DNA from 2 places in the Duganella sp. GW821-FHT01E12 genome. Region 2 is predicted to be linked to the other one. Evidence: predicted binding sites of a transcription regulator. Region 2 holds the regulator's gene; the other holds the start of a gene.
The links. The regulator NrdR, encoded in region 2, represses ribonucleotide reductase genes. The targets are predictions, from matches to a motif close to CACNANATNTNGTG.

Region 1: the regulator NrdR is predicted to act here: its motif matches at 13,386-13,399, upstream of AC07WS_RS09450 (ribonucleoside-diphosphate reductase subunit alpha).

The regions. Positions count from the first base shown of each region.
Region 1 is NZ_JBWKWR010000002.1:940,136-955,171, reverse strand. It holds gene AC07WS_RS09515 (proline--tRNA ligase) at 1-544, shown strand, start outside; gene AC07WS_RS09510 (lytic transglycosylase domain-containing protein) at 541-1,137, shown strand; gene AC07WS_RS09505 (SWIB/MDM2 domain-containing protein) at 1,300-1,689, opposite strand; gene ffh (signal recognition particle protein) at 1,881-3,248, opposite strand; gene AC07WS_RS09495 (NHL repeat-containing protein) at 3,348-5,531, opposite strand; gene AC07WS_RS09490 (ABC transporter substrate-binding protein) at 5,834-6,814, shown strand; gene AC07WS_RS09485 (ABC transporter permease) at 6,815-7,636, shown strand; gene AC07WS_RS09480 (ABC transporter ATP-binding protein) at 7,636-8,433, shown strand; gene AC07WS_RS09475 (cytochrome C assembly family protein) at 8,456-9,262, shown strand; gene AC07WS_RS09470 (PP0621 family protein) at 9,259-9,537, shown strand; gene AC07WS_RS09465 (sensor histidine kinase) at 9,548-11,230, shown strand; gene AC07WS_RS09460 (sigma-54-dependent transcriptional regulator) at 11,243-12,706, shown strand; gene ampD (1,6-anhydro-N-acetylmuramyl-L-alanine amidase AmpD) at 12,703-13,284, shown strand; gene AC07WS_RS09450 (ribonucleoside-diphosphate reductase subunit alpha) at 13,573-15,036, shown strand, end outside.
Region 2 is NZ_JBWKWR010000004.1:102,137-117,172, reverse strand. It holds gene AC07WS_RS13690 (transglycosylase SLT domain-containing protein) at 1-371, shown strand, start outside; gene AC07WS_RS13685 (hypothetical protein) at 445-1,137, opposite strand; gene nusB (transcription antitermination factor NusB) at 1,247-1,717, opposite strand; gene ribH (6,7-dimethyl-8-ribityllumazine synthase) at 1,801-2,289, opposite strand; gene ribBA (bifunctional 3,4-dihydroxy-2-butanone-4-phosphate synthase/GTP cyclohydrolase II) at 2,317-3,426, opposite strand; gene AC07WS_RS13665 (TetR/AcrR family transcriptional regulator) at 3,628-4,212, opposite strand; gene AC07WS_RS13660 (cupin domain-containing protein) at 4,213-4,890, opposite strand; gene AC07WS_RS13655 (riboflavin synthase) at 4,978-5,613, opposite strand; gene ribD (bifunctional diaminohydroxyphosphoribosylaminopyrimidine deaminase/5-amino-6-(5-phosphoribosylamino)uracil reductase RibD) at 5,626-6,723, opposite strand; gene AC07WS_RS13645 (GspH/FimT family pseudopilin) at 6,731-7,288, opposite strand; gene AC07WS_RS13640 (type IV pilin protein) at 7,299-7,754, opposite strand; gene AC07WS_RS13635 (pilus assembly protein) at 7,751-9,904, opposite strand; gene AC07WS_RS13630 (pilus assembly PilX family protein) at 9,914-10,411, opposite strand; gene AC07WS_RS13625 (PilW family protein) at 10,414-11,367, opposite strand; gene pilV (type IV pilus modification protein PilV) at 11,364-11,918, opposite strand; gene nrdR (transcriptional regulator NrdR) at 12,035-12,505, opposite strand; gene glyA (serine hydroxymethyltransferase) at 12,562-13,809, opposite strand; ZMP/ZTP riboswitch at 13,908-14,033, opposite strand; gene AC07WS_RS13605 (SDR family NAD(P)-dependent oxidoreductase) at 14,186-14,935, shown strand.

The sequences.
Region 1 (15,036 bases), on a different contig from region 2:
GGGCGACGCCTCGCCGGACGGCAAGGGCGTGCTGGCGATCGAGCGCGGCATCGAGGTGGGCCACGTGTTCCAGCTCGGCACCGCGTACTCGGAAGCCATGAAGGCCACCTTCCTCGACGAGAACGGCAAGCCTGCGCCGCTGCAGATGGGCTGCTACGGCATCGGCGTGACCCGCATCCTGGGCGCGGCGATCGAGCAGAACTTCGACGACAAGGGCATCATCTGGCCGGCGTCGCTGGCGCCGTTCGAGCTGGTGCTGTGCCCGATGGGCATGGACCGCAGCGAGGCGGTCAAGCAGGCCACCGAGCAGCTGTACGCCGACGCGCAGGCGGCCGGCATCGACGTCATCCTCGACGACCGCGGCCTGCGTCCGGGCGGCATGTTCGCCGACTGGGAGCTGATCGGCGTGCCGCACCGCGTGGTGATCGGCGAGCGCGGCCTGAAGGAAGGCAACCTGGAATACCAGGGCCGCCGCGACAGCGAGGCGACCGCCGTGCCGGTGGCCGACATCGTCAGCTTCATCCAAGGCAAAATGGCGGCGTGACCGTGAAACGCGCGCTGGCCGGGTGTGCGGTGGCGCTGGCGCTGGCCGGCGCGGCCCACGCCGGCAACCAGAAGGAGGAAGCGCTGGCCGATTCGGTTCGGCTGGCGCTGGCCAACGCCATCAAGGACGCGACCCCGCCGCAGCCGACCTTCCGCAGCGAGACCGAGCGCCAGCGCTACCAGGGCTGGCTGGCGCAGGCGTCGGCGCGGCTGCAGCGCAAGCTGCCCGACGTCCAGACCCGCAACGAGTTCCTGGCCACCGTGTGGTACGAGGCGCGGCGCGCCGGGCTGGAGCCGGGCATGGTGCTGGGGCTGATCCAGGTGGAATCGGCCTACCGCAAGTACGCGGTGTCGATGGTGGGTGCGCGCGGCTACATGCAGGTGATGCCGTTCTGGACCAACGTGATCGGCGACCGCAACCGCAGCGCCCTGTTCAACATGCAGACCAATCTGCGCTACGGCTGCGCCATCCTGCGCATGTACATCGACATGGAGGCGGGCAATCTGTACCTGGCGCTGGGCCGCTACAACGGCAGCCGCGGCCGTCCCGAGTACCCGAACGCCGTGCTGTCGGCCTGGAACAGCTGGAAATAAAGTGGGGTCAAGTCTGACATTCGGACACGGCCTCTGCCGTAGCGGCCGCTACGGCAGAGGCCGTGTCCGAATGTCAGACTTGACCCCATTTTTGCTAATAAAAAATGCCGTCGTCGCGTGAGCGAGGACGGCATCCCGGCGCGGCTGTACTGGCCGCTGCGCTTATTTCAGGTGGTCGGAAATGAGCTTGGTCATTTCGAACATAGACACTTGGGCTTTGCCGCCGAATACAGCTTTCAGCTTGTCGTCGGCATTGATCATGCGGCGGTTGGCCGGATCCTGCAGGTCGAGCTTTTTGATGTAATCCCAGACTTTTTTGGTCACTTCGGTGCGAGGCAGCGGGGTGGCGCCCACCACGGCGGCCAGGGTGGCCGAGGGCGTCATCGCTTTCATGAAGGCGGCGTTCGGTTTGCGCGGCGCGGCCGGGGCGGCTGCTTTTTTCACTGCTGGCTTGGCTGCTGCTTTCACGGGTGCTGCCTTTTTTGCGGCTGCCGGTTTCGCGGCGGCTTTCTTGGCTGGTGCTGCTGCTGGGGTTTTTTTGGCTGTTGCCATCTTCGAGCCTCCTTAACGAACACATGGAAAATTGCGCAATTGATCGCACCGGCTAATATTGGTGGTGATTTACTGAGTATGCAAGTGTTTTTCGCGTTTTTTCCCGGAAACACCACGTAAACACGGGCTTTCGCCGGGCGGCGCACCGCGGCGGCGCGCTTTTCCCTGTGCCGGCCGGGCCGCGACCCGACTTAGCGCATGCCCGGCATCATGCCCTTCATCGAGCGCATCATCTTCATCATGCCGCCGCCCGAGAGCTTTTTCATCATGGTCTGCATCTGCTCGAACTGGGTCAGCATGCGGTTGACCTCCTGCACCTGCACGCCGGCGCCGGCGGCGATGCGGCGCTTGCGGGTGGCCTTGATCAGCTCGGGCTTGGCGCGCTCCTGCGGCGTCATCGAGTCGATGATGCCGACCATGCGCCGCACCTGCTTGTCGGCCTGGTCCATGTTGGCGCCGCCGGCGGCCTGCTGGAACTGGGCCGGCAGCTTGTCGACCAGGCTGGCCATGCCGCCCATCTTCTTCATCTGGCCCAGCTGGGCCTTGAAGTCGTTCATGTCGAACTTGCCGCCCGACTTGACCTTGGCCGCCAGCTCGGCCGCGGCCTTGGTGTCGACGCCCTTGCGCGCCTCTTCCACCAGCGCCATGATGTCGCCCATGCCCAGCACGCGGTTGGCCATGCGGGCCGGGTCGAACGCCTCCAGGCCGTCCAGCTTTTCCGACACGCCGGCAAACTTGATCGGCTTGCCGGTGATGTGGCGCACCGACAGCGCGGCGCCGCCGCGCGAGTCGCCGTCGAGCTTGGTGAGCACGATGCCGGTCAGCGGCAGCGCGTCGTTGAAGGCCTTGGCGGTGTTGATGGCGTCCTGGCCCAGCATGGCGTCGACCACGAACAGGGTCTCGATCGGCTTGACCGCCGCGTGCACGGCGGCGATCTCCTGCATCATCTGCTCGTCGATGCCGAGGCGGCCGGCGGTGTCGATGATCAGCACGTCGTGGTAGTGCTTCTTGGCCCAGTCCAGCGCGGCCAGCGCGATCTCGACCGGCTTGTCCTGCGCGGTGGACGGGAAGAAGTCGGCGCCGACCTGGGCGGTGACCGATTGCAGCTGGGCGATCGCGGCGGGACGATACACGTCGGCCGAGACGGTCAGCACCTTCTTTTTCTTTTCTTCCTTGAGGTACTTGGCCAGCTTGCCGACGGTGGTGGTCTTGCCCACGCCCTGCAGGCCGGCCATCAGGATGATGGCGGGCGGCTGCTGGGCAAAGCTCAGCTGCGCGGCCTCGGGGCCGAGGTCGGCGCCCATGATGGCGGCCAGCTCGCGCTGCACCACGCCCACCAGGGCCTGGCCGGGCGTGAGCGAGGAGATCACTTCCTCGCCCAGGGCCTTTTCCTTGACCTTGGCGATGAATTCGCGCACGGCGGGCAGGGCGACGTCGGCCTCGAGCAGCGCCAGGCGCACTTCGCGCAGCATCTCGGCGGTGTTGGCCTCGGTCAGGCGGGCCTCGCCGCGCATGGTTTTAACGACCTTGGCAAGGCGTTGGGTAAGATTGTCTAGCATGATGAACCCGGAATGAACAGTGGCCGCCATTTTACCCCATCGGCCCGGCCGCGGGCGGCGTCGCTCGACGACGCGCGCGCCGGCGTCGCCTGCGCGCCGTTACGGCAGCACCAGCCGCACGATGGCGCCGTCCACGGCAATGGCGAACGTGCCGGGGCCGGTGGGGACGATGCTGGTGGCGTTGCCCAGCACGGCGTCGGCCGGCGCGCCCAGGCGCGTGCCGACCACGTTGGCCTTGCCGGCCACCACGGTCTTGCTGCCGTCGGCGTTGGTGCGCACCACGGTGCCGTTCCTGACGGCGTAATGCAGGCCGTCCGGCGCCAGGTTGGCGCTGGCCGGCAGCGGCGGCGGGGCCAGCGCGTCCGGCGCGGCCGCGATGGTGCTGACCACGCCGGCCGGTGTGATCTTGCGCAGCCGCGGCCGGTAGATGGTGTCGCCGATGTTGGCGTAGGGCTCGGTCACATACAGGTTGTCGTCGGCGTCGATGGCCAGATCCTGCGGCCGGACGAACCGCGCCACGGCGCCGTCGCCGTCGATGTTCTGCGGCGCGTCGGTGGCGCCGGCGGCGCCGGCGATCAGGGTCGGGCCGTCGGCGTCGAGCCGGTAGACGGCGCCGCCGGCGTCGCGCGCGGCGTCGTACAGCAGCGAAATGTACAGGCGGCCGCCGTGGTCGATCGCCAGCCCGGTGACCGTCCCCAGTTCACGGTCGAAAACCGTGCTGACCTGGCCGGACGGGGTGGTCTTGCGCACGATGGCGCGCTTGCTCGCTTCGTTGTACTGGCGTTCGATTTCATCGTCGGACCAGCGCATCTCGACCGAATAGATATTGCCGTCGCGGTCGGCCGCCAGCCTGCCCGGCCGGTGGTAGCTGGCGGCGGCGCCCTGGCCGTCCTTGCCCAGCGCGCCGGTGTCGAGGCCCAGGCCGGCGAACGGCGCGCGGCTGCCGTCGGCGCCGACGATGCGCAGCCGCACGCGGTTGCCGACCAGCAGGCGGCCGTCGGCGGTGGCATACAGCAGGGTGTCGGGCGACGGGTAGCCGACCGCGTCGGCGGTGTAGGCCGCATACGCATACGGCGCCGGCGCCGGGTCGCTCTCCTGGTACAGCGTGGTGACGGTGGCGCCGCTGACCTTGCGGATGGCGTAGCCGCCGTCCTTCTTCGGCCGTTCCATCAGCAGCACGTTGCCGTCGCGGTCCAGCGTCAGGCTGCGGGCGCCGTGCAGCACGGCGCCGCTGCCGTCGTCCGGCGCGTCCTGCGGCTGGCCGCGCACCAGCGTGGCGATGGCGCCGTCCGGCGCGACCTTGCGCAGGCTGCCGTTGTCGATGACGATCAGATTGCCGTCGCGCTCGAGCAGCATGTCGGTCGGCTTGTAGAGGCGGGCGACGCCGGCCGGGCCGTCGACATAGCTGCCCGAATTGTAGTCGCCGGCCACCAGCACGCTGTTCTTGTCCCCGGTGCGGCGGCGGACGATGGCCGCGTAGTGGGTGTTGCCGTAGGGGTCATACACCAGCCGGTAGACGCTGTCGTTGTCCGCCGCGATCTTGACGGTGTTGTCGGCATGGTCGTAATCGACGTAGCTGCCATCGCTTTTCCTGGCGTACAGATGGAGGTTGTCGGCGTTGGGGGAGAGCGGATTCGGCAGGTTGATGATGAAATACTGGGTGGCGCCATCCGGCGAGGCGGCGACCAGGCTCCAGTGGAAATTGTAGTTGTAGTTGGGGATGGTGCTGACCGTGCCGTCCGGGCAGACTTTGCGCAGCAGCCCGTTGTCGCTCAGGTAGACATTGCCGGCCGCGTCGCCGCTGATGTCGTTGAGGCTGGAGAAGCGGGCGTCGCCGCCCTTGCCGTCCAGGTTGCCGCTGCCGCCCAGGGCGCCCGCCACCAGCCACAGGCCGGGCGCCGGCGTCAGGTTCAGCGTGATGGATTTGCTCAGGCCGCCCGAACTGGCGGTGATGGTGACCGGCGTCGGCCGATCCACGGCGCCGGGCGCGGGCGGCGCGTAGCTGACCGTGGCGCCGCTGGTCCCCGACAGCGTGCCCGGGCTGCCCGCCGCCAGCGACCAGCTGACGCTGCCGGCGCCGTTGAGCGTGGCGGTCATCGCCACCGGCGCGCCGCCGGCCGGCAGCTGGCCCGGCGCCGGCGACAGTTGCAGTTCGGTGGCGCTGGCTGGCGGCGGCGTGACGGCGCTACCGCCGCCGCCCCCGCCGCAGGCGGCCAGCAGGGCCGCCGACAGGATCAGGCCGCAGGCGTTGCGCCGGCCGCGGTAGGTAAGCGGATAAGACATGATGAAGATCCTTTGAAAGATGATTGTGTATGGTGTATCGCGTAGCGCGCCGTACGCATCGTGGATCGCGGAGTGGGCGCGGCCCGGTGGGCGCGCAAAAATGGCAACATTAACCAATGCCTAATGCCGGGAATTCTAGACTTTTTACCCGCGGCAAATTGCACACTTTGTCACGCCCGGCGCCGTACGCGCGGCGGCGGCCCCGGCGGCGCGATAGGCAAGTCATGTTTAGCTTGGTATGATCGCTACACTAAAAAAACCGCGGCCGCCGCCGGCCATGATTTTCCACCCAGGAGAGACGGATGAAATTGAAGGCAATCTGCAAGACTTTGACCATCGCCACGCTGTGCGCGGCCGCCGCAGGGGCGGCGTCGGCGCAGGAGGTGGTCCGCCTGGGCAACCTGAAGTTCGCCCACTACGGCGCGGTTTCCTACATCAAGGAGATCGCCCCCAAGTGCGGCATCAAGGTCGAGGAGCGGGTGTTCGCCAAGGGCCTGGACGTGATGCAGGGGATCATCGCCGGTGAGCTCGACGTCGGCACCACGGCGTCCGAGGCGGCCATCTCCGGCCGCGCCAGCGGCGCGCCCATCTTCGTGGTGGCCGGCTTCGCCAAGGGCGGCGCGCGCCTGGTCGGGCGCGCCGACCTCAAGATGAAGAGCGTCAAGGACCTCAAGGGCAAGAAGGTCGGCGTCACGCGCGGCGGCATCCAGGAGGTGCTGCTGCTGGCCGAGCTGCAGCAGGCCGGCCTCTCCGCGTCGGACCAGCCGGGCAAGGACGTGCAGCTGATCTACCTGGCCTACGCCGATCTGAACCAGGCGCTGCTGGGCAAGAACATCGACGCCATGATGAACTCCGAGCCGCAGTCCTCGCAATCGATCAACAAGGGCTACGGCAACGAGATCGTCAAGCCCTACGACACCCCGATCGGCGAGCCGGTGCGCACCATGGTGATGACCGAGAAGTTCTACAAGGAGAAGCGGCCGCTGGCCGAGAAGTTCATGCGCTGCTTCGTCGAGGCCACCAAGACCTTCATCGACCAGCCGGCCGTGGCCGAGAAGTATGTGCGCGAGACCGTGTTCAAGGGCCAGATCACCAAGGAAGACTTCAACGACGCCATCGGCAATTCGCCGTACTCCTACGACATCACGCCCGAGCACATCCAGATCACCACCGACGTCATGTTCAAGACCGGCGTCGGCCGCATGAGCAAGCCGCCCGCCGCCAGGGAGTGGGTCAAGACCGACCTGCTGGACGCCGCCAAGAAAAGCCTGGGCGTCAAGTAAATGGCCAAGTTCAACGCGAGGGAGGCGGGCGTCGGCCTGATCGTGCCGGCGCTGGTGATTGGCGTGTGGCAGCTGGTGTCGATGAAGGGCTGGGTCAATCCGCAGATGCTGCCGTCGCCGCTGGCGGTGCTGGAACGCTGGATCGCCTATCTGCTGCCGGTCCAGCCGTACAGCCCGGAGCAGGGCAGCTGGCTGTTGTGGGCCGTGTCGGGCGAGCTGATCGTCGACGCCCTCGGCAGCCTGTACCGCGTGCTGGTCGGCTTCGCCATCGGCGCCGCGCTGGCGCTGCCGCTGGGCCTGGTGATGGGCGCCAGCCAGACCGTGTACGCCTGGCTCAATCCGCTGATGCAGCTGCTGCGGCCGATTCCGCCCATCGCCTACATCCCGCTGTCCATCCTGTGGTTCGGCCTGGGCAATCCGCCGGCCATCTTTTTGATCGTGCTGGGCGCCTTCTTCCCGGTGCTGATGAACACCATCGCCGGCGTGCGCCAGGTCGACAGCATCTACCTGCGCGCCGCGCGCAACCTCGGCGCCGGCGGCAGCACGCTGTTCCTGCGGGTGATCCTGCCGGCCGCCGTGCCGTATATCTTGTCCGGCGTGCGGATCGGCATCGGCACCGCCTTCATCGTGGTGATCGTGTCCGAGATGATCGCCGTGAACAACGGCCTGGGCTTCCGCATCCTGGAGGCGCGCGAGTACTTCTGGTCGGACAAGATCATGGCCGGCATGATCACCATCGGCCTGATCGGCCTGATCATCGACACCGCCGTCAATCAACTGAACAACCATCTGCTGCGCTGGCACCGCGGCCTGGAGAACTGATGAACCCTCATCACATCGTCGTCGCCAACGTCAGCAAGGTGTTCCAGACCGCCGGGCGCGAGCTGGTGGCGCTCAAGGACATAGACCTGGAGATCCCGCAGGGCCAGTTTGTCTGCCTGCTGGGGCCGTCTGGCTGCGGCAAGTCCACGCTGCTCAACGCCATCGCCGGCTTCGCGCCGCCCAGTTCCGGCCGCATCCTGGCCGACGGCAGGGAGGTGCGCGCACCGGGACCCGAGCGCGGCATGGTGTTCCAGGAATACGCGCTGTTCCCGTGGATGACGGTGGAAAAGAACATCGCCTTCGGCCTGGAAATCAAGGGCATGCCGAAGGCGCAGATCGCGGCCAAGGTCGACCAGCTGCTGGCCATGCTGTCGCTGGGCGACTTCAAGCAGCGCTTCCCCAAGGACCTGTCGGGCGGCATGCGCCAGCGGGTGGCCATCGCCCGCGTGCTGGCGCTCGATTCGCCGATCATGCTGATGGACGAGCCGTTCGGCGCGCTGGACGCGCTGACCCGCCGCAACCTGCAGGACGAGCTGCTGCGCATCTGGGCCGAGCTGAAGAAGACCATCATCTTCGTCACCCACAGCATCGAGGAGGCGATCTACCTGGCCGACCGCATCGTGGTGATGACCTACCGTCCCGGCACCGTCAAGCGCGACCTGATGGTGGAATTGCCGCGCCTGCGCGATCCGGCCTCCGCCGAGTTCAACGCCCTCAAGCGCGAACTGGGCCAGCTGGTGATGGAGGAGCAGCAGCGCCACCACAACGACGAGCTGCGCATGGCAGCCGTCGACTGAGCGATGGTGTAAACTGCCGGACATGCAGACTATCCTACTCTTGGCAGCCATCGCGCTGTACCTGTTATGCGCGGCGCTGCCGTCGCGCCGCGCCGGGCTCATTTCCGCCGTGACGGCCGCCGCCTGGCTGCTGCACGGCGCCGGCCTGTGGTCCGAGGTGGCCGGCGGCGCCGGCGCCATCCGCATCGGCTTCGCCGCCATGCTGTCGTCGGCGCTGTGGGTGTCGGTGGGCGCCTACTGGATCGAGAACCGCAACTTCAGCCTGGACGGCATGCGCCGCCTGGTCATGCCGAACGCGGCGCTGGCCGCCGCGCTGCAGGCCGGCTTCCCCGGCAGCGTGATCGCGCTGGAGGGCAAGTCGCCGCTGTTCGGCTGGCACATCGCCATCGCCACGCTGGCCTACAGCACGCTGACGGTGGCCGCCTTCCACGCGGTGCTGATGGCGCTGCAGGAAAAGCGCCTGCACGCGGGCACCGAGCGCAAGGGCTTCCTGGCCGCCGCGCTGGACCAGCTGCCGGCGCTGCTGACCATGGAGAAGCTGCTGTTCCGCATGATAAGCATAGGCTTCACCTTGCTCAGTTTGACGGTGCTGTCGGGGATCGTGTTCTCGGAACAGCTGTTCGGCCAGGCGCTCAAATGGGACCACAAGTCGGTGTTCACCATGATGTCGTGGCTGCTGTTCGCCGCGCTGCTGGCGGGCCGGCGCTTCCGCGGCTGGCGCGGCAAGACCGCGCTGAGCTTCACGCTGGCCGGATTCGCCACCTTGTTGCTGGCCTACGTCGGCAGCCGTTTTGTGTTTGAAGTGGTTTTGCATAAGGGTTGGGCATGAGCCGTATAATTTTTTGGCTGGCGTTGGTGTTCCTGGTGATCTTCGCCATCCGCAGCAAGATCCGCGAGGCGCAGAAGCGCCACCAGCAGCAGTTCCGCGAGCCGGGGCAGCCGGCCGGCCGCGCCGCCGGCCAGGCCGAGGCCGGGGCCGTGGCCGAAGCCGAGACCATGCTGCAATGCGCCCATTGCGGCATCTTCTATCCGGCATCGGAAACCGTGCAGGCGCGCGGCCGCGACTACTGCAGCGCGGCCCACGCCACGCTGCCGGCCGCCTAGGCCGCCGCGCATGATCGCGCGCCTTCAAGCCTTGTCGGCCGGATCGCGCGCAACCTTCTGGCGTTCGCTGCAGACGCTCAACGCCACCCGCGTGGTGATCGCGCTGGTGCTGCTGGTCTACCTGAGCTTCGACAACCACGGCCTGCGCGCCTCCGGCAACTATCTGTACCTGCAAATCTGCCTGCTCTACCTGGGCCTGGCGATCCTGTTCGCGCTGACGGCGGTGTACTGGCAGCGCCGCTTCCTGCTGCAGCTGCTGTCGCAGATCGCCTGCGACCTGGCCATCATCTCGCTGCTGTATGTGGCCGGCGGCGGCCTGCGCAGCGGCCTGGCCATCCTCTACCTGTTCCCGCTGGCCGGCGTGGCCATCCTGGCGCCGCTGATGCTGTCGCTGTTCTGCGCCGCGCTGGTGGCGCTGTTCATGCTGGCCGAATCGACCTGGCAGGTGTTCATGATGGCGGGCGACCAGCCCTACCTGCAGGCGGGCCTGTATGGCGCGGCCTTCTTCGCCGCCGTGCTGGTGGTCAACCGCATGGCGGCGCGCCTGATCGGCCAGGAGGAGCTGGCGATCCGGCGCGGCGTCGAGATCACCGTGCAGCAGGCCGTCAACCGGCTGGTGATGGCCAACGTCGGCGACGGCATCTTGGTGGTCGATCCGGACGGCCAGGTGTTCGCCGGCAATCCGGCCGCGCAGCAGATGCTGGGCATGGTCGGGCCGGAGATGAGCTTACGGCTGTCGGCCGCCGCCGCGCTGGCGCCGCTGGCCCAGGCCTACGCCGAGTGGCGCGCCGACCCCGCGCGCGGCACCGCCTACGTCACCATTAAGCCGTATGCCGAGACGGCGCTGCGCGACGTGACGGCCGCCTGGAGCGCGCGGCGCGACCTGGCCGCGCACCTGAAGGTGCGCTTCGCGGCGGTCGACACGGCCGGCCTGGACACCGAGCGCAGCGTGATCTTTTTGCAGGACGTGACCGGCATCGAGAACCAGGCGCAGCAACTGAAGCTGGCGTCGATGGGGCGGCTCACGGCCAGCATCGCGCACGAGGTGCGCAATCCGCTGTCGGCCATCGGCCACGCCACCGCGCTGCTGGGCGAGGATCTCGACAGCACCGTCCACCTGCGGCTGCTGCAGATCGTCGGCGACAACGTGGCGCGGGTCAACCGCATGGTCGAGGACATCCTGCAGCTGTCGCGCAAGGTGCAGCCGCACGGCGAGCCGCTGGCGCTGGACCTCTTCCTGGCCGAGCTCAAAACCGAATTCGTCGACACCCACGGCCTGCCGCCGGACCTGCTGGCGGTGTCGGCGCCGGCCGGCACGCTGGTGCGCTTCGACGCGCTGCACCTGCGCGAGGTGGTGCTCAACCTGCTCAACAACGCGGTGCGCTACGCCAGCGGCGCGCCGGCCTCGGTGCGCATGGAGCTGGTGAGCGAGAAGGCGCGGCCGCTGGAGCTGCATGTGCAGGACGACGGCCCCGGCATCTCGCCCGAGGTGCGGGCCCATTTGTTCGAGCCGTTTTACACCACATCGAGCAAGGGGACCGGCCTGGGACTATATCTGGCGCGCGAATTGTGTTTGAATAACGAAGCGCGGTTGGACTACGAATATCGTTTTGATATCAAAGACAGCCCCGATGGGACTCCCCGCTCGCGCGGGCGCTTCGTAATCACCTTCGCCCATCCGGCGCAGACGTAGAAAGGCTGTTTGATGAGTGCTAGAGGTTCCCAACGCGCCCCGCGCGTGCTGGTCGTCGACGACGAGGCCGACCTGCGCGAGCTGCTGGAACTGACCCTGCTGAAAATGGGGCTGGATGTCGACAGCGCGGCCACGCTGGCGCAGGCGCGCGGCCTGCTGGCCAACGCCGAACGCGAATACCAGCTGGTGCTGACCGACATGCGCCTGCCGGACGGCCTGGGGCTGGAGCTGGTGCGCGAGGTCAGCGCCGCCTATAAGAACACGCCGATCGCGGTGGTGACGGCTTTCGGCAGCGCCGACAACGCCGTCATCGCGCTCAAGGCCGGGGCCTTCGACTACATCTCCAAGCCGGTGGCGCTGGACCAGCTGCGCGTGATGGTGCAGTCGGCGCTGCGGCTGAACGCCGAGCCGCCGGCCGGCGCGGCGCCCGGCGCAGCCCCGCCGGCCAGCCGGCTCAAGGGCGAGTCGGCCGTGATCCAGGCGCTGCGCGCGCAGATCGCGCGGCTGGCGCGCTCGATGGCGCCGATCGCCATCAACGGCGAATCGGGCAGCGGCAAGGAGCTGGCCGCGCGCGAGATCCACGCCCAGAGTTCGCGCGCGGGCAAGCCCTTCATCGCCGTCAACTGCGGCGCGATTCCCGAGGCGCTGATGGAGGCGGAGTTCTTCGGCTACCGCAAGGGCGCCTTCACCGGCGCGGCCGACGAGCGCGACGGCTTCTTCCAGGCGGCCAACGGCGGCACGCTGATGCTCGACGAGGTGGCCGACCTGCCGCTGGCGATGCAGGTCAAGCTGCTGCGGGCCATCCAGGAGCGGCGCGTGCGCAAGATCGGCGCCACCGCCGAGGAGCCGGTCGACGTGCGCATCATCAGCGCCACCCACAAGAACCTGGCGCAGTGCGTGGAGCAGGGCAGCTTCCGGCAGGACTTGTTCTACCGGCTGAACGTGATCGAACTGAGCCTGCCGCCGCTGCGCGAGCGGCTCGACGACCTGGCCGTGCTGACCGGCGCCATCCTCGAGCGGCTGGGCACCTTCGAGCACAAGGTGCGGCTGGGCGAGGGCGTGCTGGAGACCCTGCGCGCCTATTCCTTCCCCGGCAATGTGCGCGAGCTGGAAAACATCCTGGAGCGCGCGCTGGCCTTCGCCAACGACGGCGTGATCGAGGTGGCCGACCTGGCGCTGAAGGGCGCGCGCAGCGCCGAGGCTTCGGCCCCGGCGCCGCAGTGCGCCGAGGCGGCCGTGGCACCGCCGCCCGCGTCGGCGCCGGCCGAACCGGCGCCGCCGGCCGCGCTGCCGCACCTGGACGCGCTGCCCAGCAGCCTGCCCGATTACCTGAACCAGATCGAGCGCGACATCATCCTGCGGGCGCTGGCGCAGACCCAGTTCAACCGCACCCAGGCCGCGCAGCTGCTGGGCATCAGCTTCCGCCAGCTGCGCTACCAGATGCAAAAGCTCAACATCCAGGAGCCGGAAGCGTGAGCCGCCCGCCAGTGGGGGCGGACGGCTGGTGGCTGCCGGCGATCCGCTACGACAGCCCGCACGCCGACCGCCGTCCCGACCCGGCCGACATCACGCTGCTGGTGGTCCACAACATCTCGCTGCCGGGCGGTTGCTACGGCGGTCCGCACGTGTCCGACCTGTTCACCGGCCGCTTGGACTATAATACTGACCCCTCGTTCGCCGACCTGCGGGGGTTGAAGGTGTCGAGCCACTTTTTCATCCGCCGCGACGGCCGCGTGATGCAGTATGTTTCTGCTAACGAGCGGGCCTGGCACGCGGGGCTGTCGTCGTTCCGCGGAAGGGAGAGGTGCAACGACTATTCGATCGGCGTCGAGCTGGAAGGCACCGATGGCAGCGGCTTCGAGCCGGCCCAGTACGCGGCGCTGGCCGAGCTGACGGTGGCGCTGCAGGCGCGCTACCCGCTGACCGACGTGCAGGGCCACGAGCACATCGCGCCGGGCCGCAAGACCGATCCGGGACCGTTGTTTGATTGGGAAAGGTACCGGAAATGCTGGTTATCGTTAGTAGCTGCTAACCGGGAATTGCGCTTCCCGTAGGGCTTCTTGAATGTCAACAGAAAAATTGCCGTAAACGGCAAAATTTCTACTTGTCTTACCATTATCCGACCACTACAATCAGTGTATCGATTCACACCAATCACTAGATATAGTAGTTCTCATGACACTGGTTCTTAAACTATTCGCAAGCCTTCAAGGCCAGTTCACCACCCATTTTATTGCAGTTTAACCGGCCAGGCAGGTTTGGCAGGTCGCTTCATTTTGGCCTTTTTTTATACAACATTACGTCGCGCAGCTTTGACTGCACGCTGTTATCGGGGAGCTTAAATGCAATCTACTCAAGACATCACCATCAATCCAGCGCTGGTACCAGCAGCCGCTGCGAGCACCGCCAGCAGCCCGGTCACGGCCGCCAGCGACCTCGGTGACTACCGCATCATCCGCCGTAACGGCGCGGTCGTCGCGTTTGAGCCGTCGAAAATCGCGATCGCCATGACCAAGGCCTTCCTGGCCGTCAACGGCGGCCAGGGCGCGGCGTCGGCGCGCGTGCGCGAATTGGTAGAACAGCTGACCTCCAGCGTGGTCGCCGCGCTGGTGCGCCGCCAGCCATCGGGCGGCACCTTCCACATCGAGGACGTGCAGGACCAGGTTGAACTGGCGCTGATGCGCTCCGGCGAACACGATGTCGCCCGCGCCTACGTGCTGTACCGCGCCAAGCACATGGAAGAGCGCCGCGCCGCCAAGGAAGCCCAGGGCGCCGCCGCGACCATTGACGCGCCGCAGATCCACGTGGTCGAAAACGGCGAGCGCAAGCTGCTGGACATGAACCGCGTCACCGGCCTGATCAACGCCGCCTGCATCGGCCTGGAAAAGCACGTCGACGCCGACGCCATCGTGGCCGAGACGCTGAAGAACCTGTACGACGGCGTGCCGGTCGAAGAGCTGCACAAGTCCGCCATCCTGGCCGCCCGCGCGCTGATGGAAAAGGATCCGGCCTACTCGCAGGTGACGGCCCGCATCCTGCTGCACACGATTCGCAAGGAAGTGTTCGGCAAGGAAGTGGCGCAGGGCGCCGCGGCGGCCGAATACGTGAGCTACTTCCCGCAATACATCGCCAAGGGCATCGCCAACGAACTGCTGGACACCAAGCTGGCCGAGTTCGACCTGGCCCGCCTGGCCAAGGCGCTGGTCGCCGACCGCGATCTGCAGTTCGGCTACATCGGCCTGCAAACCCTGTACGACCGCTACTTCCTGCACGTGCGCGACGTGCGCATCGAGATGCCGCAGGCGTTCTACATGCGCGTCGCCATGGGCCTGGCCCTGAACGAGTCCGACCGCGAAGCGCGCGCCATCGAGTTCTACAACCTGCTGTCGACCTTCGACTTCATGTCGTCGACGCCGACCTTGTTCAACTCGGGCACCCTGCGTTCGCAGCTGTCGTCGTGCTACCTGACCACCGTGTCGGACGACCTGGAAGGCATCTACGACGCCATCAAGGAAAACGCCCTGCTGGCCAAGTTCGCCGGCGGCCTGGGCAACGACTGGACCCCGGTGCGCGCGCTGGGCGCCCACATCAAGGGCACCAACGGCAAATCGCAGGGCGTGGTGCCGTTCCTGAAGGTGGTCAACGACACCGCCGTGGCGGTCAACCAGGGCGGCAAGCGCAAGGGCGCGGTATGCGCCTACCTGGAAACCTGGCACATGGACATCGAAGAGTTCCTGGACCTGCGCAAGAACACCGGCGACGACCGCCGCCGCACCCACGACATGAACACCGCCAACTGGATCCCG
Region 2 (15,036 bases):
TCGGCGCGCAGGGCCTGATGCAGGTGATGTCGAAGGTGCACCACGATAAATTCCAGGAAATGGGTGGCCTGCAGGCCGCGCTCAATCCGGTGGCCAACATCCGCGTCGGCTCGCTGATCCTGAAGGACTACGTCACCCGTGGCGGTTCGGTCGAAGCCGGCCTGAAGATCTACGTCGGCGCCGCCGCGTTCGAACACGACGACGGCTACGGCTCCAAGGTGCTGGCCGAGTACCAGCGCCTGAAGCAGGTTTCGGCAGGCAAGAAAGTGCCGACCATCACGCCGATGATGGCCGCCGCGCCAGCCAAGCCTACCCCGCCGGTCGCGGCGGTCGACAAATCGGTCAGCGGCACCCAGATCGCCGGTCTCTGATTTAACGGCACAAATAACCGCCAGTATTGAACGCGCTTAACGTCGCGTTCGGTACTGGCGGTTTTTTTGCGTCTTACTTTCCGAAGCTTTTCGGGCAGGTGCCGACGGCGGTCTTGACGCCGTCGCGGAAGGGATCGGTCGCCGCGCTGTGGTTGGACTGCGTGGTGGCGCAGTAGGTGCTGCCGCCCGGCGTGCGCACGCGCGTCATCGCGCGGCCGTCCGGCGTGGTCAGGTTTTCGGTGGTGGTGCCGCTGTCGTTGCCGACGTAGGCGCCGGCCATGGCCACGCTCAGCGGTGTCGCCTCGTTGGCGATCTTCTTGTCGCGCGGATTCCAGGCTTCCTTGCGCAGCTGCCGGTCGACGGCGGCCGCGCTCTTGAGCGAGCGCTGCAGCAGATCCTCGGCCGGCTTGGCGGGCAGCTGAGCGAACGGATCGGGCGGCGGCGTGGTCTGCGTGATGGCTTGCGGGGCCTGCGGCTGTGCCGGTTGCTGCACAGGCTGCGGCGCGGCCGGCAGCAAGGTCATGCGCGGCGCGGCCGATTTAACGGCGGGCCGGGGCCGGGCTGCCGCCCTGGGCCGCGCTTTCGCCGGCGCCAGGATATACGTGATGGCCTCGTGGCGCCCCACGGAGGCCGCCAGAGGCCGCTCAGGCGCGCGCCAGCCGATAAACGCCAGCATGTGCGCGCCGGCGATCAGCGCCAGCCAGCCACGGCGGCGCCAGACCGGCGCCCGCTCCAGGGTATGCAGTTCGATGATGCGCCTCGACATTGATTGAAAATCAACGGATTCTGCGGCGCCATCCCCTCCCCGTCAAACCCCAAATAAAAAAAGCCACCGCAAGATACCTTGGGTGGCTTCGGACAGTACCGGACGCTGCTTAGCGTTTCTTGTCGGCGGCGACTTCGTCCGGGCGGACCCGGGCGGCCAGCTTGTCCAGCACGCCGTTGACGTATTTGTGGCCGTCGATGCCGCCGAACGACTTGGTCAGCTCGACCGCCTCGTTGATGACGACGCGGTAAGGGATTTCCAGGTTGTTCTTCAGCTCGAACGCGCCGATCAGCAGCACCGCGTGCTCGATCGGCGACAGTTCCGCCACGCCGCGGTCGACCAGCGGCGCGAAGCTCTCGCGCAGCGCCACCGAATCCTTGATCGCGCCGTACAGCAGCACCGTGAAGTGGTCGCCGTCGGCCTTGTCGAAGCCGTGCGCGGCGCGGATGTTGTTCACCACGGTGGCGGCGTCTTCATTGTTCAGCAGCCACTGATATAAACCCTGCAACGCAAACTCGCGCGCACGATGGCGCGGCGTGCGGTTCTTGCTGGGGTTGGCGTGCAAAATTTTATCTGTCATGGTTATACCTGTTCTTAAATACTTACAAAATCCGGCTCAGTGCGCCGGCGCATACCGGCACACTGCGCCGTTCCTACCTGTTCTTACTCGTCGTCGCCCTGATCCTGGTGCAGCTCTTCCAGCGCGATGGTCAGATTGGCCATCTCCACCGCCACGCGCGCCGCATCGGCGCCCTTTTCGGCCATGCGGACCTCGGCCTGCTCGTCGTTCTCGGTGGTCAGGATCGCGTTAGCGATAGGAATACCATAATCGAGGCCGATGCGGGTGATGCCGGCGCCCGATTCGTTCGAGACCAGCTCGAAGTGGTAGGTTTCGCCACGGATCACGGCGCCCAGCGCGACCAGCGCGTCGAACTGCTGCGACTCGGCCATCTTCTGCAGCACCAGCGGCACTTCCAGCGCGCCCGGCACGGTCACGTGCAGCACGTCCTCGTCGGCCACGCCCAGGTGCTTCAGTTCGGCCAGACAGGCCGACAGCAGGCCGTGGCAGACATCTTCGTTGAAACGCGCTTGGACGATGCCGATACGCAGGCCGTCGCCGGACAAATTGGTTTCGTAGCTTCCTACAGTCATGGAGTGCCTCTTGTGTGTTGGGTTGAATTAGTTCGGTTTGGCCATGTAGCCGGTCACTTCCAGGTCGAAGCCCGTCATCGACGGCATCTTGCGCGGGCTGGCCAGCAGCTGCATCTTGCACACGCCCACTTCGCGCAGGATCTGCGCGCCGATGCCGTAGCTGCGCAGGTCCATGCTGGCGGCGCGGCCCTTGGGCTTGGTTTCCGGCTTGCCCAGCGCGTCGAACTGGGCGAAGAACTGCTCGGCCGTCTCCTCGCAGTTGAGCAGCACGATCACGCCGCGCTCGGACGCCTTGACCGCCGCCAGCGACGACGACAGGTTCCACGAGTGGGTGGTCGCTTCCGATTCCAGGATGTCGAGGATGGACACCGGCTGGTGCACGCGCACCAGGGTTTCCTTGCTCTTCTCGATGTCGCCGTGCACCAGCGCCAGGTGGGCCGAGCCGCTCGGCTTGTCGCGGAAGGCGATCATGCGGAAGTCGCCCTGCGCGGTCTTGAGCGGACGCTCGCCGATCTTCTCGACCAGCGACTCGTTGCGGCTGCGGTAGTGGATCAGGTCGGCGATGGTGCCGATCTTCAGGCCGTGTTCCTTGGCGAACTCCAGCAGGTCCGGCAGGCGCGCCATGGTGCCGTCGTCCTTCATGATCTCGCAGATCACGGAGGCCGGGGTCAGGCCGGCCATGGCGGTCAGGTCGCAGCCGGCCTCGGTATGGCCGGCGCGCATCAGCACGCCGCCTGGCTGGGCCTTCAGCGGGAAGATGTGGCCGGGCTGGACGATGTCCGACGGCTGGGTGTCCTTGGCCACGGCCACCTGGATGGTCTTGGCGCGGTCGGCCGCCGAGATGCCGGTGGTCACGCCCTCGGCCGCCTCGATCGACACGGTGAAATTGGTGCCGAAGGCGGTGCCGTTACGGGCCGACATCATCGACAGGTTCAGCTGGTCGCAGCGCTCTTCGGTCAGGGTCAGGCAGACCAGGCCGCGCGCGTGCTTGACCATGAAATTAATGGCTTCAGGCGTCACAAAGTCCGCCGCGAGCACCAGGTCGCCTTCGTTTTCCCGGTCTTCCTCGTCGACCAGGATCACCATGCGGCCAGCGCGCAATTCGGCGACGATTTCTTCGGTGCTGGAAATAGACATTTTTAATCCTTTGTAGCGGAGCTGGAACAGGGCGCTATTTTAAAGGATTTACGCCCGCCCCACCGCAAAAGCCAGCTTTTATCCGCCAAATGGCCGGCTTTAGAAGGCCTCCTCTGGATTAATTGTCAACATTCCGGCGCCGGCGCCGGCCGCGCGAGGAAAAATCCCGCTGTCCCCGGCCTGACGTCCCCCACCGCGCCGTCAGGCCAGCAGCGTCGACAGAAAAGTCTGCGCCACGCCGGCCGGGCCGCGCGCGCCGCGCACCGAGCGGGCCACGATCATCGCGCCCTCCAACGTGGCGAGGAAGGCCTCCGCCAGCGCGCGCGCCTCCGGCTGGGCGCGCAGCTGCCGCGCGCGCTGGCCCTCGGCAATCGCCATAGCCAGCCAATCGGTGTTGGCCTCGAAGAAACGGCTCACTTCATGCGCCACGCCTTCCGGCAGCGAGTTGGCCTCCGCCCCCAGCATGCCGCAGACGCACAGGCGCTGCCCGGCGGCGAAGGTGTTCTCGAACAGCGTGGCATACGCGCCCAGGCGGTCGGCCGCCTTGGCGTGCTGGACCTCGATGCGCAGCAACTGCTCGCGGAAACGGTGCGTGTAGCGCTGCGCCACCGCGGCCGCCAGATCGCCCTTGGTCGCGAAATGATGGTGGATGCTGGGCTTCTTGATGCCGACCAGCTTGGCCACGTCGTCGTAGGAAAAGCCGTTGTAGCCGCGCTGCTGGATCAGGCCCTCGGCCGCATCCACCACGCGCAGCGCGGACTCTGACATCTCGGAAAAATGCTTCATTTACTGGTTCTCTTGATGGTCGGCGACCGGCAGGTGGCCAACTTTGACGAGGATGATACAGCCTTCGCGGCTGAACGGCTGATGCGCGCTCAGGTGGGGACTGCGCAGCCAGGTCCCGGCCGGGTAGCGGCCGAACTCGTCCTCGAACACGCCTTCCAGCACGTAGATCTCCTCGCCGCCGTGGTGCCGGTGCGGCTTGAAAAGCGTGCCGGGCGCCCAGCGCACCAGCGCCGTATGGGTGGCGCCGAATTCGGACAGCGGCATCACCGACAAGCCCGGCACCAGGCCCGGCAGCCAGGCCGTGGCGCCGGTATCGATACGCACGGCTTGCGCGTCGTGCGGGTCCATGTGGCGCAGCTTGACGAGCAAGGTGCAGCCGCCGACCGAGCCCGGCGCATGCGACGATCCCGGCGGATTCTTCAGATAGGCGCCCGCGCCGTAGCTGCCGGACTCGTCGAAGAAATCGCCGTCCAGCACCAGGATCTCCTCGCCCAGCTCGTGCAGATGGCTGGGGAAGCTGCTGCCCGGCGCGTAGCGCACGATGGAGGTCGCACGCGCCACTTCGCCACCGTCGCGCTCCAGCATCTTGCGCTGTATGCCGTGCGCGGGGGAATCGACCCAAGGCAAGTCTTGCGACTGCACCACGGCGCGCTGGCTGTAATCCGAGTTGATGTTCATAAGATCAAATTTACCGACTAGTTGGTAGGTATGCTAGTCGAGGTGTGAGGCGCTGTCAACGCCCGCCGCAGCGGGCGTTGCGGGGCCTTACTTGCCGGCGGCGCCGACCGACACCATGCGCTCGACGTAGCGGGCGATCAGGTCGATCTCCAGGTTGACCTGATCGCCCACCTGCAGATGCTTGAGGGTGGTCATGGCGATGGTGTGCGGGATCAGGTTGATCGAGAACTGGCACACCAGGTCCTTGCCGGCGCCGATGTCGGTCACGCGGTTGACCGTCAGCGACACGCCGTTGACGACGATGGAGCCCTTGAAGGCCAGGAACTTGGCCAGCTCGCGCGGCGCTTCGATCACCAGCTCCCACGACTCGCCCACCGCCTCGAACTTGCGCACCACGCCCAGGCCGTCGACATGGCCAGTCACCAGGTGGCCGCCCAGGCGTTCGCTCAGCGTGACCGCCTTTTCAAGGTTCACCTCGGTCAGCGTGTCCAGGCCGACGGTGCAGTTCAGGCTTTCGCGCGAGACGTCGACGCGGAAGTTGCTGTCGTCCTTTTCCACCACGGTCATGCAGGCGCCGTTGATGGCGATCGAGTCGCCCAGCGCGACGTCGGCCAGCGGCAGGCCGCCGGCGTTGATGTCCAGGCGCACGCCCGCGAACGAGCCGCCTTCGAGCGGCTTGACCGATTCAATTTTGCCGATAGCGGCGACAATTCCAGTAAACATGTGAGTGCAATCTTAATGATGAGTGAATCGTGCAAGGATACGCAAATCTTCGCCGATCTGCTTGACCTCGTGGTATTTGAGCTGCCGCCGCTGCGACAGCTCGGCCAGCGCCGGCAGGGCGAACATGCCTTGCGCGTCGCCCAGCAGCATCGGCGCCAGGTAGACCAGCAGCTCGTCCACGCAAGCTTCGCGGATCAGCGAGCCGTTGAGCTTGCCGCCGGCCTCGACGTGCAGCTCGTTGATCTGGCGCCGGCCCAGCTCGCGCATCAGCTCGGGCAGGTCGACCTTGCCGCCGGCGTTGGGCAGCAGGATGATCTCGGCGCCCGCCGCCCGCAGCGCGGCCTCCTTCTCCGGATCGGCGACCGCCGCCGCGATCCAGGTGCCGCCGCCTTGCAGGACCTTGGCGGACGGATCGATGTCGAGCTTGCTGTCGACCACGATGCGGCGCGGCTGGCGCGGCGTTTCCACCGCGCGCACGTTGAGCTGCGGATCGTCGGCCTTGACGGTGCCGATGCCGGTCAGGATGGCGCAGGCGCGCGCGCGCCAGGCGTGGCCGTCGGCGCGCGCCTGCGGCCCGGTGATCCACTGGCTGACGCCGTTGTGCAGCGCCGTCATGCCGTCCAGGCTGGCGGCGGTCTTCATGCGCACCCATGGCAGGCCGCGCGTCATGCGCGAGAAGAAGCCGATGTTCAGTTCGTATGCCTGTTCGGCCAGCAGACCGACGCTGGTCTCGATGCCGGCGGCGGCCAGCTTGGCCATGCCCTGCCCCGCCACCAGCGGATTCGGGTCTTCCATCGCCGCCACCACGCGCCCCAGGCCGGCGCGCACCAGCGCGTCCGAACAGGGCGGCGTGCGGCCGTGGTGGTTGCACGGCTCCAGCGTGACGTAGGCGGTGGCGCCCCGCACATCGTTGCCGCGCGCCTGCGCATCCTTGAGCGCCTGGATTTCCGCATGGTCGCTGCCGGCCTGCTGGGTGACACCGGCGCCGATCACTTGTCCGCCGCGCACGATCACGCAGCCGATGTGCGGATTCGGCGAGGTGGTGTACAGCCCCTTGGCGGCCCATTCCAGCGCCAGCGTCATGCCTTCGAGATCGTTGCTGATGTTCACGTTGTCCTTAGTCCTTGGCGCTGGTGCAGCTGGCGTCGCCCGCCGCCGGGTCGCATACGCGCACCCGGCCCAGCATATTAATTTTGATGTTGCGCACTTCGTCGCCGCGCGCCAGCGACAGCGTGCCCCAGCGCGCCGCCAGGCTGTTGCCCGCGCTGCAGGCGCGCCCAGCAGCATTATAAGCAAGATATTGCGGCGTTGCGGCCGACGAGAACGCCGAGTAGACGGCAATGCCGTCGGCGATCGGCCCGTGCCTGGACAACAGCAGCTCGCCGGCGTCAAGGCGGCGGTTGCCGTTATCGTCGACAAACACCACCCAGCCCTCGCGCCAGGACGTGCCGGCCGGGTCCAGCGGCGCCATCAAGACCCGTCCGCCGCGCGCCATGGCCTGCGAGCGCGTCAGGTTGATCGCGGCCAGCAGGTCGTTGGCGGCCACCCGCAACTGCTGCCGTTTCAACCCGGCGTGATAGTTCGGCACGGCGACGCCAAGCAGGGTCGTGATCAGCGCCAGGACGATCAATAGTTCGGCCAGCGTATGGCCGCGCATGGAAGATGGCGTGTGCATCGCGCCACCCTCACGGCCAGCAGCGGGTGGACGGGCCGGTCGCCAGGCGCAAGCCGCTGCTGGTGAGCTTGAGCTGCCGGCAATCGTCGTCGCGAAAGCCACGGTCGACCAAGGCGGTGCCGGGCGTGGCGACGAGCTGCACGCATTGCGAGATCGGCTCGCCGTCGCAAGCCTTGCCTTCGATTTCGTAGGCGCTGGCTGGTGCGCCGTTGCTGCTCCACCACTTGAACTGGCGGGCTTCCGGCTCCGTGGCGCTCGACGAGAAGGCGATGTAGGTGTTGGCCCGCGTGTAGAACCGCTCCTCCTGTTGCATCAACTCCAGCAACGCGGCTTGCGCCTCGGCGCGGCGGGCGCGGATCACGTGCTGCTTAAAACTCGGCATCGCCTGCGCCGCCAGCACGGCCAGGATGACCAGCACCACCAGCAGCTCGATCATGCTGAACGCACGCTCCCGAACGCGCTTCATTTGACGGCCTCGTGCAGCTCGCGCCAATTGGCGACCTCGCGCCAACTCAGCCGCCCCGACCTCAAGCGCACTTTAACTGTGCCCGCCGGCATCACCTCCCGCGCCGACACGTTGACCAGCGCGTAGTTTTTTTCCACCACCACCTGCCCGGTCGGATCGGGCGTGCTGCGGCTGGACGATTGCGGCACCAGCGCCGACATCGTGTAGGTCGCTTGCAGCAGGCCGACTATCGGCGCGGCCGGCGCTATGCTGGCTGTGCTGCGGCCATCCGGCAGGCCGCTGAGCGCCTGGAGCACGTAGGTGCGGCTGCGCGACGCGTCGCATTTGTCCGCGCCCGGCAACAAGGTGTTGAACACCACCGCGCCGCCCACCAGCGCGCCGCCACTGATGCTGCGTTCCCCGGTGCGCGACGATTGCAGGAAGTCGACATACCAGCCCTTGCTGTCCGCCGCGATGCCGGCGCCGCCGATGTCGAACAACTCGGCAGACGTAGCATCCAGCACGCGCTCGGTCAACTGGCGCCGTCCCGTCACGGCATCCATCGGCACGGACAGACTGTCATGGATGCCATAGAACGACTGGGTAGCGAAACTGCCTGCGGACAGGTCCGACCGGTCGAATAACATGCCTGTGCCAAACAGCACCATGTAGCCGCCGCCGGTGGCATAGGCCAGCATGGGCCGCTGCGCTATCGGCTGCCGCCTGCCATCCGCGTCGCGGGCGGCAAACAGCAACTGGGGCGCGATGCCGGGCCACGCGGCGAAATCGAAACGCCATAAATTGCCCTGCAGGTCGCCGGCATAGGCGTAGCTCAACGCGCCATCGCGGTCGACGGCCAGTGCCGGGGCGCTCAGGCCGTTCGCCATCGCGGCGTCCGAGATCGGCGTGGTCCAGCGGTAGTAATTGACGTTCAGCTTCCACGGCGCATCGCGCGGCTTGTCGAGCGCCAGCAGGAATAAGGCGCCCTTGCCGGCGCGGCTGAAGTGGCCGTCGCCGCCGTAGTTGTTCAAGCCACTGGCGGCGACGGCGAAATAGCGGTAGCCGGCCACCTCCCCGTCATGGCTGGTGCGCACCCTGGCGAGCTGCGGCAAGGTGGTGAGATTGCCCATCATGGGATCGTCGCGGTCGGTGAACTCCCACAGCGCGGCCTCCTCGTTCAGCGCTTCGGGATCCGTCACGTCCAGCGCGAACAAGCCCTGCGCGCCGCCGCCCATCGCGGAGAGCAGCACCGTGCGCCAGTTGCCGGCGATCAGGGCATCGCCACTGCTTGCCGGGCCGTCGACATAGGCGCGGTGCACATAGCCGGGACTGGGCAAGCGGTTCAACGCGGGCATCAGCGCATCCGGCAGATAGGCGTACAGTTCGTTGCCGTTGCCGGCGTCGAAGCCATGCAGCATGCCGTCGTTGGCACCAAGGTAGATCATGGTGCGGCGGGTCTTGTAACGTTCGCGAAAGGCCAGATAACCCGCATCCAGCGCGGCGCCCGACGGCGGGCCGACCTCCACCGGCAGGCTGTTGATCGAGTCGCCCAGCACGCTGCTGCGCCGGCGGAACAGCGTGCCTTCGTCGCTGCGATCCCCGCGCAGATAGGCCACGCGCCGTTCGCCCAAACCGTCGCTGGCGGCTGCGCGCGGCGGCGGCGCCTGGTCCAGCAACGCTTGCTGCGGCGCCGACAAGGCGGGCCATGCAAAGGGAATGCCGGCCAGCCGGCCGTCGGCCTGGACGATGGCCGTGTAGAGCTTGCGCGCCTCGGGTTCCGGCACCGGCGGACGACCCGGCGCGCCGGTCAGGATGGCGCCGGCATCCCAGAGCAGCGCGCCCGGCGCGGACACGCCCAGCGGCGGCAAGCGGATGCGCTCAAAATGTCCGCCACTGTCGCCCGCGTCCAGCGTGGCGCTGAGAACGTCGCCGACCGGCGCGGACGGCACGGCCAGACCGGCAGCCGCCGTGAGCAGCAGCGACGTGCCCGCCATCCGCGCTCCCGCAGCCGGGGCCGATGGACGGCAGGCGGCGGCCAGGGGATCGCTGGCGATCTTCAGCAGCGGCGGCGCCGCATGCACGCCGACGGCCAGCACCGGCAACAACATCAGCAGCAGACCGATCAGCATCCACGACAGCATGCGTCCACGGCCAGGCATCGCTCTTTGCATATTCCCTCCTCACTCCGGCTTGCTGAACACGGACTGCAGGACCAGCTCCGTCCCCGGCCGCGCCCCGAAGCCGATCACCGTCACACGGTAGCAATAACTGACGGCCGTCGCATCCTCGCCCGGCTGGTGGCAGGCCATGCGCTCGATCAGATAGCGCGGCTTCCTGAACGGCAGCGCGCCTTCCGCCGTCAGCATCGCCGCCCCGGTGTGCTCGCCATAGGCCAGCGTGCAGGCGCCGCCGTCCTCCACGCCGGACAGGTCCACCCGCTGCCAGGCGGGCGCCGTATCGCAGGCGCTGGCCGCCGCCGTGCCGGATTGAATATCGCGCTCCGCATCTGCCATGGCATCCTCCGCCGCTTGCAACGCCACTTCCCGATCGCGCTCGCCACGCGCCGCCTGCTCGCCCTGCAAGCTCATTTGCGCCGCCGACACGCCCAGCAACATCACCAGGATCAGCATCATCAGGCACATCAACACCGCCACGCCCCTCTGCCGCTGCCGCGCCATGACTAGCCGCTCCGGTTGCGCAGCGCCACCGTCATGCCGACCACCCTGCGCGCCCGCGCCCGCTGCGCCGGCGGCAGGCTCGCCTCCGCAATGCGCACGCCCTCGTCGTCGCCGTGCGCATCGGAATAGGCCGGGCCGAACAGATCGTATTGCGCCGCCCCCGTATCGGCGCGCGTGTTGCTCTCGCCGTGCAGCAGCAGCGCCACCCGGATGCTGCACACGCGCTTCCAGAACGTCTTGCGATGGAAGTCGCGCAAGCGTTCGGCGGCGGTCGCGCCGGTCAGCGCCAGCGCGGCGTCCATCGCATCGATGCCGCTGGCGTTGAAGTAGGCATTGGGCACGCCGTCGGCCGGCACGTCGGTATCGAGCCCGTACAGCACCTGGAAGGAATCGACGCCGCGCACGATGGCGTCCGCACCCCAGCCGGAAGCGCCGCGGTACTTGCAGCGCAGCTCGGTCTCGCCGGCGCCGTCGTCGGCGACGTAGAAGATGCTCCAACCGCGCGCATCGGGCGCATCCGGCGCGGCCACGCCGAAGCCCGCGCAATTGAGATTGGAGCCGTCGCCATTGCCGCCCACGCCAGTGCCGGAGAAACGCAGCGCCAGCACATCGCTGCCGTGCGCCACCGCCGGCAACAGGCCCGAGATGTCCGCGCTGTCCCGGCTGACGCTGCGCGCATCGAGCCCCGCGACGGGCGCCCGCGCGGCGTCATCCAGTTCTATCGGCGCGGCCTTGCCGTCCCAGTTGATGTAAGCGCCCTGCCGGATCGAGCGGGCCATGATGTCGAGCGCATGCCGGCCGCCGTCGTTCAGCCCGACGTACTCGCCGTGATTGCGGTAACTGCTGCCGGCCGACAGCAGCAAGCCGCTGGCCAGCAAGCTCACGATCAAGCCCAGCGTCACGGCGATGGCGAACTCGACGACAGTCCAGCCGCGCACAAGAGGCCGGGCGCTCATCGCGTCGCTCCGACGACCAGGGCCAGCGCCGGCGCGAACTCGCCGCCCGCATCCTTGTGCGGCGTGCCGTCAGGATTTTTTTCGCGCCACCCGACCTTGACCACCACCGGCGCCCCCACCCCGCCGCCGCAAGCCCAGGCCGCCCTGCCGCTGCCGTCGCGGCACACGCGCAACCGTCCCGCCGGCAGATACTGGCTCACCTGCATCTTCGCCTCATACAGATCGAACAGCGCCAGCTGCGCGCTGTCGCACGCGCCGCCATAGCACAGCGCCGGCGGCGCCGGCGGGTGCGGCTCGGCCAGCGCATCGTAGTCAAGCAGCAGATAGGGATTGGCGCCGTCGGCCAGATGCATTTGCGCGGCGTTGGCGCGCATGCGTTCGGCCAGGCCGGCCGCGACATAGCTCGCTTGCGACAACAAGGCCGCCTGATGCCGCGCACGCAGCGCCGACAATTGCATCGCCACGCCGCCGACGATGCCAAACGCCAGCAACAGCACGGCGATCAGGATTTCCAGCAGCGTAAAGCCCGGCATATAAGCGCGCGTGCGCATCGCACACCTCCGCAAGTCGACGAGGACAGTGCTAGAAGTTAGCAGCGACTACTGCAGAGAACATGAGGTGCATCAAAGGTGCGCCAGCCTTGGGCCGGCGCATAACGCGCGGGAAACTAAGCCTTGCGCGGCTTGCGTTCCTGCCCGACTTCGGCAATGGCGTCCTGGAACTCGGCCAGGTCTTCGAAGTTTTTATAGACGGAAGCAAAACGGATATACGCGATCTTGTCGAGGCGCTTCAATTCCTGCATCACCAGCTCGCCGATGTAGCCGGTATCGACCTCGCGCTGTCCGCTGGTCAGCAGTTTTTCCTCGATCGACAAGATCGCCGCATCGACGGCGGGCGCCGCCACGGGGCGCTTGCGCAGGGCCAGCGTCAGGCTGCCGCGCAGCTTGGCCGACGAATACTCGGTGCGGCTGCCGTTCTTCTTGACCACATACGGCATCACCAGCTCGATGCGCTCGTACGTGGTAAATCGTTTATCACATTTTCCGCAGCGCCGGCGCCGGCGTATGGCGTCCCCTTCCTCGGATACGCGCGTATCGAGAACCTGGGTGTCTTCATGCTGGCAAAACGGACATTTCATATTGGCGCTATTCGATGACGCGACACCGGCACACGCCGGCGTCGCGGTACTGCAGATTACTTGGCGTAGACAGGGAACTTGTCAGCCAGAACCTTCACGGCCGCTTTCACGCGGTCGATGGTGGCGGCGTCGTGCGGGTTGTCCAGCACGTCGGCGATCAGGTTGCCGACTTGTTCCGCTTCCGCTTCCTTGAAGCCACGGGTGGTGAAGGCAGGCGAACCCAGGCGGATGCCGGAAGTCACAAATGGCTTCTGCGGATCGTTAGGGATGCCGTTCTTGTTGCAGGTCATGTGGGCCGCACCCAGGATCGCTTCCGCTTCCTTGCCGGTCAGGTTCTTCGGACGCAGGTCCACCAGCATCACGTGCGACTCGGTGCCGCCGGAGACGATGCGCAGGCCGCGCTTGATCAGGGTCTTGGCCAGCACGTCGGCGTTGAGGACGACCTGTTGCTGGTAAGCCTTGAACTCAGGCGTCAGCGCTTCCTTGAACGCGACGGCCTTGCCGGCGATCACGTGCATCAGCGGGCCGCCCTGGATGCCTGGGAAGATGGCCGAGTTGATGATCTTCTCATGCTCGGCCTTCATCAGGATGATGCCGCCGCGCGGGCCGCGCAGCGATTTGTGCGTGGTCGAGGTGACGAAGTCGGCGTGCGGCACAGGGTTTGGATACAGGCCGGCGGCGATCAGGCCGGCGTAGTGCGCCATGTCGACCATGAAGTAGGCGCCAACGGCCTTGGCGACGGCGGCGAAGCGCTCGAAGTCGATCTTTTTCGAGAACGCCGAGGCGCCGGCGATGATCAGCTTAGGCTTGTGTTCCTTGGCCAGCGCTTCCATGGCGGCGTAGTCGATGTCCTCTTCCGGGGTCAGGCCGTAGGAGACGACGTTGAACCACTTGCCGGACATGTTCAGCGGCATGCCGTGGGTCAGGTGGCCGCCTTCGGCCAGCGACATGCCCATGATGGTGTCGCCCGGTTTCAGCACGGCGAAGAACACGCCCTGGTTGGCTTGCGAGCCCGAGTTCGGCTGCACGTTGGCCGCTTCCGCGCCGAACAGCTGCTTGACGCGGTCGATCGCCAGTTGCTCGACGACGTCGACGTATTCGCAACCGCCGTAGTAGCGCTTGCCTGGATAGCCTTCGGCGTATTTATTGGTCAGCTGGGAACCCTGCGCTTCCATGACGGCCGGCGAGGTGTAGTTCTCCGAAGCGATCAGTTCGATGTGATCGTGCTGACGGGTGTTTTCCTTCTGGATGGCGCCGAACAATTCCGGGTCAACGTTGGCGAGGGTGTGATCTTTTGCGAACATGTAAAAACTCCAATCGAATTGAGTAACTTGTTACTGGCAGGTTGGATCGAATGAGGGAAGCCGATAGCGGATAGGCAGCCTCTTCGTGCAATTCCATCGATGGCTGCCCAGGCGAACGGCTGTTGAAATCTCACGTTTCCCGGTGGATGCCCACCTTTCGCCGACCGGCCGCCACGCACCAAAATGGTGATGACCGGAGCTTTTCGCCAGTTACGTGAGACGTAATGGAAGCCCGATTGTAATTTATGCGCCAGATTTGAGCAAGGAAATGATTGCTTAAAAGGCAATCTTATGCCGATTTTGATGGCGGGGGCTGGCCATACTGCCATTTCGGCTACACTTGACCATCGTTTCCACTCACGCATAAGGATAGATCATGATCGTCTTCATTACGGGCGCCACCGCCGGCTTCGGCGCCGCCATGGCCCGCACCTTCGTCCAGAACGGCCACAAAGTGCTGATCAGCGGCCGCCGCGCCGACCGCCTGCAGGCGCTGGCCGCCGAACTGGGCGCCGCCGCCCGCCCCATCGTGCTGGATGTGACCGACAAGGCGTCGATCAAGGGCGCGCTGGACGGGCTGCCGGCCGAGTGGTCGCAGATCGACGTGCTGATCAACAACGCCGGCCTGGCGCTGGGCGTCACGCCGGCGCACGAATCGTCGCTGGAGGACTGGGACACGATGATCGCCACCAACTGCAGCGGCCTGGTCGCCATGACCCGCGCCATCCTGCCGGCGATGGTGGCGCGCGGCAGCGGCACCGTGATCAACCTCGGCTCGGTGGCCGGCGACACGCCCTACCCCGGCGGCAATGTGTACGGCGCCACCAAGGCTTTTGTCGAGCAGTTCACGCTCAACCTGCGCGCCGACCTGGTCGGCACCGGCGTGCGCGCCACCAACCTGGCGCCCGGCCTGTGCGGCGGCACCGAGTTCTCCAACGTCCGCCTGAAGGGCAACGACGCGGCCGCGGCCAAGGTCTACGAGGGCACCGAGCCGCTGACGGCCGAGGACATCGCCAACACCGCCTACTGGATCGCCACGCTGCCGGCCCACATCAACATCAACCGCATCGAAATGATGCCGACCTGCCAGGGCTACGGCCCGCTGGCGATCAAGCGCAACCTGTAACCCGTTTCCAGCCCCTCTTGCTTAAGAGGGGCTTAGGCGACGTTTCATTCCTGAACCGATTCGTAAGCGGTTGTTACAATCCTTGGCAAGTTGCCGGGAAA